DNA from 2 places in the Anaerotruncus sp. 80 genome. Region 1 is predicted to be linked to the other one. Evidence: predicted binding sites of a transcription regulator. Region 1 holds the regulator's gene; the other holds the start of a gene.
What was found. The regulator Rex, encoded in region 1, represses fermentation and respiration genes when NADH is low (regulators of the CRP and FNR family bind a similar motif). The targets are predictions, from matches to a motif close to ATTGTTAANNNNTTAACAAT.
Positions count from the first base shown of each region.

Region 2: D1155_RS04975 (acyl-CoA dehydrogenase) is a predicted target of Rex. The motif match lies at 3,849-3,868, and genes of this name have one in related genera.

Region 1 covers NZ_QWES01000040.1:7,468-13,637, forward strand. Annotated here, with positions in the region: gene tsaD (tRNA (adenosine(37)-N6)-threonylcarbamoyltransferase complex transferase subunit TsaD) at 1-635, shown strand, start outside; gene D1155_RS14650 (ABC-F family ATP-binding cassette domain-containing protein) at 658-2,604, shown strand; gene acpP (acyl carrier protein) at 2,698-2,934, shown strand; gene D1155_RS14660 (redox-sensing transcriptional repressor Rex) at 3,020-3,688, shown strand; gene D1155_RS14665 (4Fe-4S binding protein) at 3,764-3,934, opposite strand; gene D1155_RS14670 (Asp23/Gls24 family envelope stress response protein) at 4,005-4,808, shown strand; gene D1155_RS14675 (DNA glycosylase) at 4,812-5,672, shown strand; gene D1155_RS14680 (Nif3-like dinuclear metal center hexameric protein) at 5,874-6,170, shown strand, end outside.
Region 2 covers NZ_QWES01000008.1:139,292-145,461, reverse strand. Annotated here, with positions in the region: gene D1155_RS05000 (cysteine desulfurase family protein) at 1-602, shown strand, start outside; gene thiI (tRNA uracil 4-sulfurtransferase ThiI) at 997-2,181, shown strand; gene spoIIAA (anti-sigma F factor antagonist) at 2,254-2,583, shown strand; gene spoIIAB (anti-sigma F factor) at 2,573-3,013, shown strand; gene D1155_RS04980 (sigma-70 family RNA polymerase sigma factor) at 3,003-3,737, shown strand; gene D1155_RS04975 (acyl-CoA dehydrogenase) at 3,949-5,091, shown strand; gene D1155_RS04970 (electron transfer flavoprotein subunit beta/FixA family protein) at 5,112-5,918, shown strand; gene D1155_RS04965 (electron transfer flavoprotein subunit alpha) at 5,937-6,170, shown strand, end outside.

The DNA.
Region 1 (6,170 bases):
ATCCACAGCTTGCACCGCCTTTTATGTGTCTCATCGTGTCGGGCGGACATACCAATATTGTGGAGATGACGGACTATAACTGCTGTACAGTGCTGGGCGGCACCAGAGATGATGCAGTGGGTGAGGCTTATGATAAAGTGGCTAGAGTCATCGGTCTCGGCTATCCAGGCGGTCCGAAAATCGATAAAGTGGCGAAGGAAGGAAATCCGGATGCGATTGCTTTTAAAAGAGTTTTTCTGGAAAAAGGCAGTCTGGATTTCAGTTTCAGCGGTCTGAAGACAGCAGTGCTGAACTATTTGAATACAGAGCGGCAGGCGGGACGGGAGATTTCTGTGCCGGATGTGGCGGCGAGCTTTCAGGCAGCAGTCATTGATGTAATCGTGGCAAAGACTATGGAAGCAGTAAAGGAAAGAAAACAGGATAAACTAGTGCTGGCAGGGGGTGTTGCGGCAAATTCTAAGCTGCGGCAGGATTTACAGAAGGCTTGTGAAAACGCAGGGGTGAGTCTGTACATTCCCCAGCCGATTTTGTGCACTGACAATGCAGCAATGATTGCCTGCGCTGCATACTATAAATACAAGGCGTTCGGGGCTTGCGACCTGTATATGGATGCGGATCCGAGCATGGCAATTTAACTGGCGATAGGAGAGTAATGACATGATTGTTTTATCAGCAAAAGATATTACGAAGACCTATGGCGTGGATACTATTTTGGAAGGGGTTTCCTTCCACATCAATGAAGGAGACAGAGTGGGTATTGTGGGCGCTAACGGCGCTGGCAAGACTACCCTTTTGAATATTTTATCGGGGGAGCTTTCTGCTGACGGCGGACAGTTTTTTCTCTCCCAAAGCGCAACTATAGGTTATTTGAAACAAAAAAATAACTTCGACACGGAGTCTACAGTGCTGGAGGAAGTGCAGAAGATTTTTAAGCCCATCGAGGAGATGGAACAGGAACTGACGGAGCTTTCCGTGAAAATCAGCGAGATGGGGGCGTCCGCCGGCTGCGTGATGAACCAGTATGCAAAGCTGCAGGATGCTTTTGCAAATGAAGGCGGCTATGCCTACAAGAGTGAGATGTACGGCATTCTCAACAGCATGGCGTTTGGATCGGAGTACTACGACAAAAAGATCAGCACTCTTTCTGGTGGTGAGAGAACCCGCCTTGCTTTGGCGTGTCTGCTTCTTGAAAAACCGGACATTTTGTTTTTGGATGAGCCGACCAACCATTTGGATATCGGTACTTTAAAGTGGCTGGAACAGTATCTGAAGGGATATAAGGGGACTATTGTCATGGTTTCCCACGACCGGTATTTTCTGGACCAGATGACCAACCGGATCTTTGAGGTGTCTCACCATAAGCTTAGGTGCTACGACGGCAACTACTCTGCTTTTGCGGAGAAAAAAAGAGCCCTGCGGGAAGCGGAGATGCGTGCATATAATAAGCAGCAGACCGAAATTCGCAGGCAGGAGGATATGATTCGCAGGTTTAAAGAGCGGGGAACGGAAAAGCTTGCTAAGCGTGCGGCTTCCAGAGAAAAGCGTTTGGAACATTTGGAACGGCTGGAGCGTCCGGAAGCGGAGCAGGGTAAGATGAAGATTCGTTTCCGCCAGGAGTACCAGAGCGGAAACGATGTGCTCTATGGTGAAAATCTGGCAAAGTCCTTTGGCTTTGGCGCCAGCAGAAAAGACCTGTTTGCCAACGTGAATTTTGATATCAAGCGGGGCGAGCGAATTTGCATCGTGGGACCTAACGGTGTGGGAAAGACTACACTTCTTAGGATTCTGATGGAAGAGCTTTCTCCCAGTGACGGATACCTGAAAATCGGGCATAACGTAGCATTTGGCTACTACGACCAGGGGCAGCTTTTGCTCGATGACAGCGCTACAGTCATGGACGAAGTGCATGATTCCTATCGCCTGTATAAAGATGCGGAAATCCGCTCTATTTTAGGAAGGTTTTTATTTAAAAACGACCAGGTGTTTTTACAGGTGGGCTCTCTTTCCGGCGGAGAAAAAGCGCGCCTGGCGCTTTTGAAACTGATGATGAGTGGTGCTAATGTACTGATTCTGGATGAACCGACGAACCATCTTGATATCGATTCTAAGGAGGTCTTTGAAGAGGCGCTTTTGGATTACCCTGGCACGGTTATCGTTGTATCTCATGACCGATACTTCCTCAACAAAATTCCGACTAGAATTTTAGAACTGGAAAAGACCGGACTAACAGAGTACCTTGGTACATATGATTATTACGTGGAAAAAAAGGCATCTCTGGAAAGCGGGAAAAAGTATCTCAAAGAAATGGGTCACAAGGAGGCACAGCCGGTTTTAAGCAAGGAAGAGGATCAAAAGCTGAGTGCTGCCGAAGAACGGGCACTAAAGAAAAAGCAGGAGGCGGAGGAACGCCGCATTGCCAGAGAAAAGGAACGGCTTGAGGAATTGATTGCAAAGCTGGAGAATGCGATTTCAGAAAATGAGCTGAAAATGTGTGATGAAGCGAATCTGACAAATCATCAATATTTGGCAGAATTAACGGAAGAGAACGAGAAATATCAGGCTGAGCTTGCGGATGCATACGAAAAATGGATGGAATTGGAGTAAAAAACTAAGAAATTCCAAAATTTTTCTTGCATTACATAGGGCAGTCTACTATAATAAATTCTGTAATTATGTAACGACAAATGGAGGTTGGTTATGACTTTTGATAAAATTAGATCTATTATTATGGATCAGCTGGATGTAGAAGAATCTATGGTAACAATGGATACCAATATGATGAAGGATCTCGAGGCTGATTCTCTGGACGCTGTAGAAATTATTATGGCAATCGAAGATGAGTTTGATATCGAGATTGCTGACGAAGATGCAGAGAAGTTCCAGTTAGTAGGCGATTTAGTAAGATATGTTGAAGAAAATTGTGAACAGGAATAACTATGGAAAACCCGTCAGCCTATGGCGGGCTTTTTTGTAATAACATAAGAAAACTGCTATGATTTGAGAGAGGGTGATTAGTCAAATGAAAAATGCAAAGATTTCCAACGCAGTCATCAAGAGACTGCCAAGATACAGACGTTATCTCATTGAACTTAAGAAAAAGGGTGTAGAAAAGATTTCCTCCAAAGAATTCAGCAATCTGATTGGTTATACAGCATCTCAGATTCGTCAGGACTTAAATAACTTTGGCGGTTTTGGACAGCAGGGCTACGGCTATAGCGTAGAAGGGCTTTATGACGAAATCAGCGCAATTTTGGGCCTGGATAAAGAGTACCGCATGGTTATCATGGGGGCGGGCAATCTGGGACAGGCAATTGCAAAATATACCCATTTTCATAAGCAGGGATTTAAAGTATACGGTGTTTTTGAGATCAATCCAACACTGATAGGAAAAGACCTTGACGGAATGGAAATTATGGACTACGAAAATATTGTAGAATTTGTTGAAGAGGAAGAAATTGATATTGGAATCATCTGTGTCAGCAGAGAAAATGCGCAGGAGGTGGCGGACAAGCTTTCTTTCGCCGGTGTAAAGGGGATTTGGAATTTTGCGCCGACAGATATTGAAGTACCAAAGCATGTGGCGCTGGAAAATGTACATCTTTCTGACAGCCTTCACTCTTTAGCATATCACATGAACGACATTCAGAAAAAGAAAACAGCGCTAAAGGAGAAAGAAAGAGAAGAGTAAGGCGGCTGTTTCATGGCAAAAGAAAATAAGGCTGTCCCTTTTGGGTACAGCCTTATCAGTTTGGTTAGTTTTCGATTAACCTTCTACCGGAGCATCTACCGGGCAAGCACCAGCGCAAGCGCCGCAATCGATGCATTTGTCTGCGTCGATTACATATGTACCTTCGCCTTCGGAGATAGCTTCTACAGGACATTCTGCAGCACATGCGCCACAGCTGATGCAAGCATCTGTAATTTTATAAGCCATGATATTATCCTCCTTATAAGACATTTTTTAAATCAGTACCATTATAACAGAAGGGCAAGTAATAGTAAAGATGAAAGTTTATACTTTGACGGGGAAAAGTGGAACAGGAAAATCCTATCAGGCGATTCATCTGTGTAAGGCGAGAAATATTGAAAGTATCATTGATGATGGGCTTTTTATTTATAAAAATCGCGTGGAGGCGGGGATTTCTGCAAAGCGCCAAAAAACTATGGTAGGCGCCATTAAGACGGCGTTGTTTACTCTGGACGAACATGCGCAGACGGTGGCAGACCGGATTCGGGAGATGGAGCCGAAATCCATCTTAATTATTGGAACCAGCGACAAAATGACGGACAAGATTGTAGCAAGGCTGGGTCTGCCTGCTGTCAGTCAACGAATTTATATTGAAGATATTACTACAGAAGAGGAAAGGGAGACGGCAAACAGGCAGAGGAATATGCTTGGAAAACACGTCATTCCGGCACCGACTCTGCAGCTGAAACGTGATTTTGCCGGATATTTTCTGGATCCTCTTCGGATTTTGCGCGGAATCGGCGGGAAAATTCAGGAACCGGAAAAGACAGTGGTGAGACCGACGTTCAGCTATATGGGAGAATTTTTTATTTCCGACTCGGTAATGAAGGATATTGCAGACTGTGTAGCAGGTGAGTCAGAAGGGATTTCAAGAGTTTTAAAGATTTATGAAAATACGGCGCCGGATAATTTGATTATTGATATTGCTGTAGCGGCATCGGCGCAGGCGCTGATATGGGAAAGCGCTATAGAGTTTCAGCAGAAACTGGCTGAGACGGTGGAGTACATGACGGCATTTAACGTGGTTAAGGTCAATGTAGAAGTCAGATGGATCGAGTAGAATATGGAACAGAGAATATATACAATAGAAGACGTTGAAGATTTTTTCCCTGTGCATGTCTTTGAATGCGGGCAGTGCTTTCGGTGGCAGCGGCAGGAGGACGGCTCTTATACTGGTGTTGCCGGAGGGAGAATTGCAAATATTGCCTTTGAGTCATATGAAGGGGAAGCGGAAGGCGGCAGCGGCAGACTGCAGATAAGCAACTGTACGGAAGCAGATTTTGAAAATTTCTGGAGTCAATATCTGGATTTAGACAGAGACTATGGGAAACTCAAACGAAAGCTTTGTCGTGGTGATAAAGTCATGAGAAAGGCAGTCAAATTTGGCTGGGGAATCCGAATTCTGAATCAGGATTTGTGGGAAACTATTGTTTCTTTTATTATTTCACAGAACAATAACATTCCGCGGATTAAGGGCTGTATAGAGGGGCTTGCGGAGCTGCTTGGAGAGCCGGTCGGTGTCTTTGAGGGAAGGGCATGGTATGATTTGCCAACTCCAGAAAAACTGGCGTTGGTAACGGTGGAAGATTTGGCGCCGGTGAAGCTGGGATATAGAGCGAAATATCTGATTGAAACTGCAAAAATTGTATGTCAGAAAGGAATGCCTGAGAATGTAGAGGATTTGTCAGCTCTTTGCGGAGTAGGACCTAAAGTTGCAAGCTGCATTGCTCTCTTTGGCATGGGGGAGACGGGCAGCTTTCCTATTGATGTCTGGGTGGCAAGGGTGATGAGCGGACTCTATGGAATTGATGAAAAAAATCATGGAGCCATGAAAGCATATGCTGACGAGCACTTTGGAGCCCTTGGAGGGTTTGCACAGCAATACCTGTTCTATTACATCAGAAATTTGAACGCAAGAAAATAGTATAATTATTTTTTGAGAAGGGAGTCGAGAACTGCTGTAAAGCAGTTTTCGGCTTATTTTTGTGGGCTGAATTGTATGAATGTAAAACTAATCAGAAAAATTACATATTTTTTGAATTTACTCTTGACAATCATGGGAGGGGCGTAGTAAAATGCAAATAAAGTAATTACATTAAAAAATGTAGTAAATGGAGTTTATGCTATGATTTCAGAAAATACTGTTAATATTCACGAAAAGGACATTTGCCGAATGCTTGACGAATTTTTTCAGCCGGGCCGGTATACCGATTTAGCGCCCAATGGGCTGCTGCTGAGTAATGCGCAGGTAATCGACAAAGTTTATACTGCGACTTTTTCAAGCGAGGAGGTATTAGGAAAACTCCGCCGACAGGGAGCGCATGACTGCCTGCTGTTTACACATCATCCGGGTGCACAGCATCCTGAAAGTGAGCCGCCGGTATATTTTTCAGATAGGGATAAGCACTATATGAAGGAAAAC
Region 2 (6,170 bases), on a different contig from region 1:
GGAAAATTTCTCTGGAACATACTGGCGCTGATTTGATTTCTGTCAGCGGACACAAAATTCATGGCCCAAAGGGGATTGGCGCGCTTTATGTGCGGAAAGGGATTCGATTGCCGGCTTTTGTTGTAGGCGGCGGACAGGAAAGGCATATGCGTTCGGGAACAGAAAATGTGCCCGCCATACTGGGATTTGGCGAGGCCGTGGAGATTTCTCAGAAAACATTTGCTGAACGTGTTAGAACTATGGGAAAAGCCAGAGAACACCTGCTTGCAGGGCTTTTAGATCAGGTGCCTGATATCAAAATTAACAGCCCGGACGATGGTGCAGTAAGTGTGCTCAACGTTTCATTTTTGGGAACAAGAGGAGAAGTTTTGCTGCACACACTGGAGCAGGACGATATCTATGTATCCACAGGGTCAGCCTGTTCTTCCAATAAAAAAGGGCGCAGTCATGTGCTTTCTGCTATGGGTCTTACGGATAAAGAAATTGAAGGCGCGATTCGTTTCAGTTTCAATGAATTTAACACCATAGAAGAAATGGACTACGTAATTGATAAAGTGAAAAACGCTGTGAGCCGCTTTAGGCGACTGGGCAGTTTTAGATAATAGTTTGCTGCGAAGAATTAGTAAAGTTTGCAGTTTTAATGGAAGGTTGTGCCAAAAGGACTATTCGAAAGGTATTTGCACAACTTTGCGGATACAGTTGAATGAAAGCTGTGTAAATCAGCGCGAAATAGGTCAATCTGCACAACAAGGTTGTGCAAAATAGGAAATTTGAAGTGTGTGTGCACAACCTTGTGAAGACAGAAATTAGGTGGGTTGTGCAAACTGAAGCAGGACGCAGCTAATCTACACAACTAAGTTGTGCAAGACATGGTAATCAAATGATGTCTGCACAACCCTGCGTATATAACAGGTTCCAGAGTTGTGCAAATCGATGGAGAAGCAATTAATCTGCACAACAGCGTAATGAATTATGAGATAGTAGAAGGGAAAGAAAATGAACGAACAGAATATTTTTATTGTCCGTTGCGGTGAAGTGGCTTTAAAAGGTATGAATAAGCCGTATTTTGAGCGAATGCTGGTAGATCGGATTCGAAAAAATCTAAAGGAATTTGATGCGGTAGATGTGAGACGACATGAAGGTCTAATCTTCGTCAGAGCAGATAAAAAATACGACAAGGAACAACTGATCAAACAGATTTCAAAGGTTTTCGGTGTGGCATCTATCAGCCCGGCTGTGGAGGCACCGAGCAATCTTGATGCAATCGGTGAAGAGGCTGTCAAATACATGATGGAACTGATTGAGACCAAAGGCGTCAAGACCTTTAAAGTAGAGGCTAAACGTGCAGATAAAAATTTCCCGGTCAAGTCGCCGGATATCGGCAGAATCATCGGTGCAAAGGTGCTGATCGGCTGCAAGGTGCTAAAAGTAGATGTGCACAATCCGGACGTTCATCTTTTTGTCGATGTACGTCATGATAAATCTTATATTTATCAGCAGAAAATCGCTGGCTTTGGAGGGCTTCCTCTTGGCACTAACGGCAAAGGCATGGTGCTGCTTTCCGGCGGAATTGACAGCCCGGTAGCGGCGTGGATGATGGCAAAGCGAGGCATGGTCATCGAGGCGGTGCATTTCCATTCCTATCCGTACACCAGCCAGCGTGCCCAGGAAAAAGTAGAAGATCTGGCGCGCATTGTGGCATCCTACTGCGGAAATTTTAAAATGCATGTGATTAATCTGCTACCGATTCAGGAGCAGATTGTACAGAACTGTCCGGAAGAAGAAACCACTATTTTGGTGCGTCGCTTTATGATGCGCATTGCTGAAAAGATTGCCGAAAAGAATCGCGCCATGATGCTGATTACTGGCGAAAATCTGGGGCAGGTGGCAAGCCAGACTGCAGAGGCGCTGGTGGTGACCGATGCCTGCGTGAAGATGCCAGTGATGAGACCGCTCATAGCCATGGACAAAGTTGATATCATGGATAAAGCCGAAGAAATTGGCACCTTTGAAACATCCATTCAGCCATATGAAGACTGCTGTACCGTATTCCTGCCTAAGCATCCGACAACAAAACCAAAACTGGAACGTATTTTGGAATCGGAAAGTCATCTGGATGTAGACGCATTGGTTGATGCGGCAGTGGCATCAGCCGAAGTTGTACAGATTCGACAAAATTAGTAAGATTCCCCCTTTTTCTCTTAAAGACAAGACGCTAAGTCAGAATTATAATAGAGGAAAGGGGGTTTTTATATGGATACAATGTTTCATTTAAAAGACAGTATGCTGGTGGCAGAACTTTGCGGAGAAATTGACCACCATGTCTGTGATAAAATTAGAGAAGATATAGATAAAGAGCTGGAACTGTACGAAGTAAAGCATCTGGTTTTTGACTTTAAAGGTGTAACTTTTATGGACAGTTCCGGAATCGGCGTGGTGCTGGGGCGATATAAAAAACTGAAAAAAAATGGAGGGACTGTAACCATTCGCAGTGCAAACAAGCTGGTAAAGCAAATTCTCGACATGTCGGGAATTTTTACATTGATGGAATATAAGGAAGAGGAGGAAGAAGATGGAGAGTAATTTTGTAACGATAGAGTTTGAGGCAATGCCGCAAAATCAGGGTTTTGCCAGAGCGATTGCAGCTTCCTATGCGGCGCAGCTTGATCCTACCGTAGAAGAGCTGACAGAGATTAAAACTGCAGTATCTGAAGCCGTAAGCAATGCAGTGATTCACGGATATCAGCGAAAGGGCGAGGGAAAGATTGTCATGGAATTTAAGACTATCGACCGAGATAAAATTTTTATTAAAATTGCTGATTTTGGTAAAGGAATACCCGATGTAAAAAAAGCTATGGAACCGATGTTTTCTACAGAGGAAGAAAAGGAAATGAGTGGTATGGGCTTTACCGTGATGGAAAGTTTTACGGACAAAGTTTTTGTAGAGTCAGAGCCGGGCAAGGGAACAGCGGTGACTTTGATTAAGTATCTGGACGTTTACCATGGCATATAAATACGTGCCGATTCCAAAAGCCGATACATATGAACTGATTAAAAAAGCGCAGAATGGTGACGAAGAAGCTTTGAGTTTGCTGTGCGAGCAAAATACAGGGCTTGTAAAAAAGATGGCGCTGAAGTTTACGACCTCTGAGTACGAAGCAGAGGATCTGATTCAAATCGGGTATATTGGGCTTTTAAAGGCAGTCAATAAATTTCAGCCGGAGTTTAACGTGATGTTTTCTACCTACGCTGTTCCAATCATCATGGGGGAATTGAAACGTTTTTTTCGGGACAATGGGAGAATTAAGGCAAGTCGGAGCTTGAAGTCGGAAATCTATGCGCTAAAAAAAGCACAGGAAACTCTTTGTGGTAAAGACGGAAAACAGCCGAAACTGAGCCAGATTGCTGAATTTATGGGGGTTTCCACAGAACGGGTCTTAGAAGTTATGGAGGCTGCAACAGCACTTTCTAATGTGGTCAGCCTGGACAGTCAGCCAGTAGAGGAAGAATATAACACATATTACAGACAGAGTTCGCCGGAAAACAACTTGGATAGCATTATGATTAAGAAAGAAATCGAACATCTGCCCATGCGTGAACGACAGGTGCTCGTACTGCGGTATTATAAGGATATGACGCAGCAGGAAATTGCAAGAATTATGGGGATTTCACAGGTGCAGGTTTCAAGAATTGAAAAGAGAGCCCTGACAGAGATAAGACAAAAAATGGCAGAGTAAAAATTTGCAAGTGAGTCGAAAATAACTCACCTTTTTCTTTCGACAATTTGTCGCAATAAATGCGAAAAACGCTTGCAAAAATCGCTGAAAAGTGGTTTACTATATATGTATGCTGTTATTTTTATAACAAACAAAAACAGCATAGTTTGATACGGTTAAATACTCCTTCCGAAAGGGAAGGACCGTTATTATAATTTAAGGAGGCATTTACATGAACTTTCAACTAACGAAGGAACAAGAATTCGTAAGAAAAATGGTAAGAGAATTCGCCACTAACGAAGTTGAACCATTAGCTGCAGAAATTGACCAGGAACACAGATTCCCAGTGGAAACTGTAGAAAAAATGGCAAAGTACGGCATGCTGGGCGTTCCATTCCCAACTGAGTACGGTGGAGCAGGCGGAGACCACATCTCCTATGCAATCACTGTAGAAGAATTATCCAGAGTTTGTGCATCCACAGGCGTTATCTGTTCTGCACATACTTCTCTGTGCTGCTGGCCGATTTTTAACTGGGGTAACGAAGAACAGAAGAGAAAATACCTGCCAGACCTGTTATCCGGCAAGAAGTTAGGCGCTTTCGGTCTGACAGAACCTAACGCAGGTACAGACGCATCCGGACAGCAGACTAGAGCTGAACTGGTTGATGGTAAATGGATTTTAAACGGTGCGAAAGTATTCATCACCAATGGTGGATATGCTGACGTTTTCGTTGTAATGGCTATGACCGACAAGAAAAAAGGAAACCACGGTATTTCTGCATTCATCGTTGAAAAAGGCGACGAAGGTTTCTCCATCGGTAAGACTGAAGACAAGATGGGTATCTGCGCATCTTCCACTACTGAACTTATTTTCCAGAACTGCGTAATTCCTGAAGACAGACTGCTGGGTCAGGTTGGCGAAGGATTCAAAGTTGCAATGTCCACACTGGACGGCGGTCGTATCGGTATCGCTTCCCAGGCTCTGGGTATCGCACAGGGCGCATTCGACGTTACAGTTGAATACATGAACGCAAGAAAGCAGTTCGGCAAGAAGCTGTCTCAGATGCAGGCACTGCAGTTTGCTATGGCTGATTTGAAGACTAAGATTGAAGCTGCAAGACTGTTAATCTACAGAGCTGCTGACATGAAGGATAAGCACATGGCATACGGAGAAGCTGCTGCAATGGCTAAGTTGTTCGCTGCTGAAACTGCCATGGAAGTAACTACTAAGTGTGTACAGTACCATGGCGGATACGGATACACCAAGGATTATCCGGTAGAAAGAATGATGAGAGACGCGAAGATTACTGAAATCTACGAAGGAACTTCTGAAGTTCAGAGAATGGTAATCGCTGCGAACACTTTCAAGAAATAAGATAGTAGGAGGAAATAGAAATGGCATTTAAGATTATCGTATGCGCAAAGCAGGTACCAGATACTAATGTTATCAAAATTAACCCTAAAACTGGTACTCTTATCAGAGACGGCGTTCCAAGCATCTTAAACCACGACGATGCTAACGCTTTAGAAGAAGCATTAAAGATTAAGGATAAATATGACGATGTAACAATCACCGTAGTATCCATGGGACCTCCTCAGGCTTCTGACCTTCTGTTTGAATGTATTGCAAAAGGTGCTGACGAAGGTATTCTGGTTTCCGACAGAGCAGTTGGCGGTTCCGATACATGGGCTACTTCCAACACGCTGGAAGCTGCAATCAAAAAATGGGAAAAAGAAAACGGTCCTGCTGACCTGATTTTTGCTGGTCGTCAGGCTATCGACGGAGATACCGCACAGGTAGGTCCTCAGATTGCCGAAAAATTAGACCTGCCGCAGGTTACATATGTTGAAGAATTTGAAATCGCTGACAACATGAAAGACATCACAGTAAAGAGACAGATGGAAGATGGTTATGAACTGATCGGCATTAAGACTCCTTGCATGCTGACAGCGATCAAAGAACTGAACGAGCCAAGATACATGAACATGGCTGGTATCTTCGCAGAGAAAGATATCAAAGTTTGGAATGCAAAGGACATCGAAGTTGACCTGACTAAAGTTGGTCTGGAAGCTTCCCCTACTAACGTATTCAGATCCTTCACACCGGCTCCGAAGGCTCCTGGCCAGATCGTTAACGGAGATTCCGAAAACGAACAGGCAAAGAACCTGCTGATCCAGCTGAAGGGTAAGCACATCATCTAATCTGAAGGAGGAATAATAATGGCTATTAAAATCATTAATGATAAATGTAAAGGATGTTCCCTTTGCGCAAAAGCTTGTCCGTTTGACGCTCTGAAGATCGTTGACAGAATTGCTGTTGTAGACGAAGGAAAGTGCACAAACTGTAACGCTTGTATCGCTAAATGTAACTTCGACGCGATTGAAGCTGCTCCTGAAGCTGAAAAGGTTGACCTTTCCGCTTACAAGCACATCTGGGTATTTGCTGAACAGAGA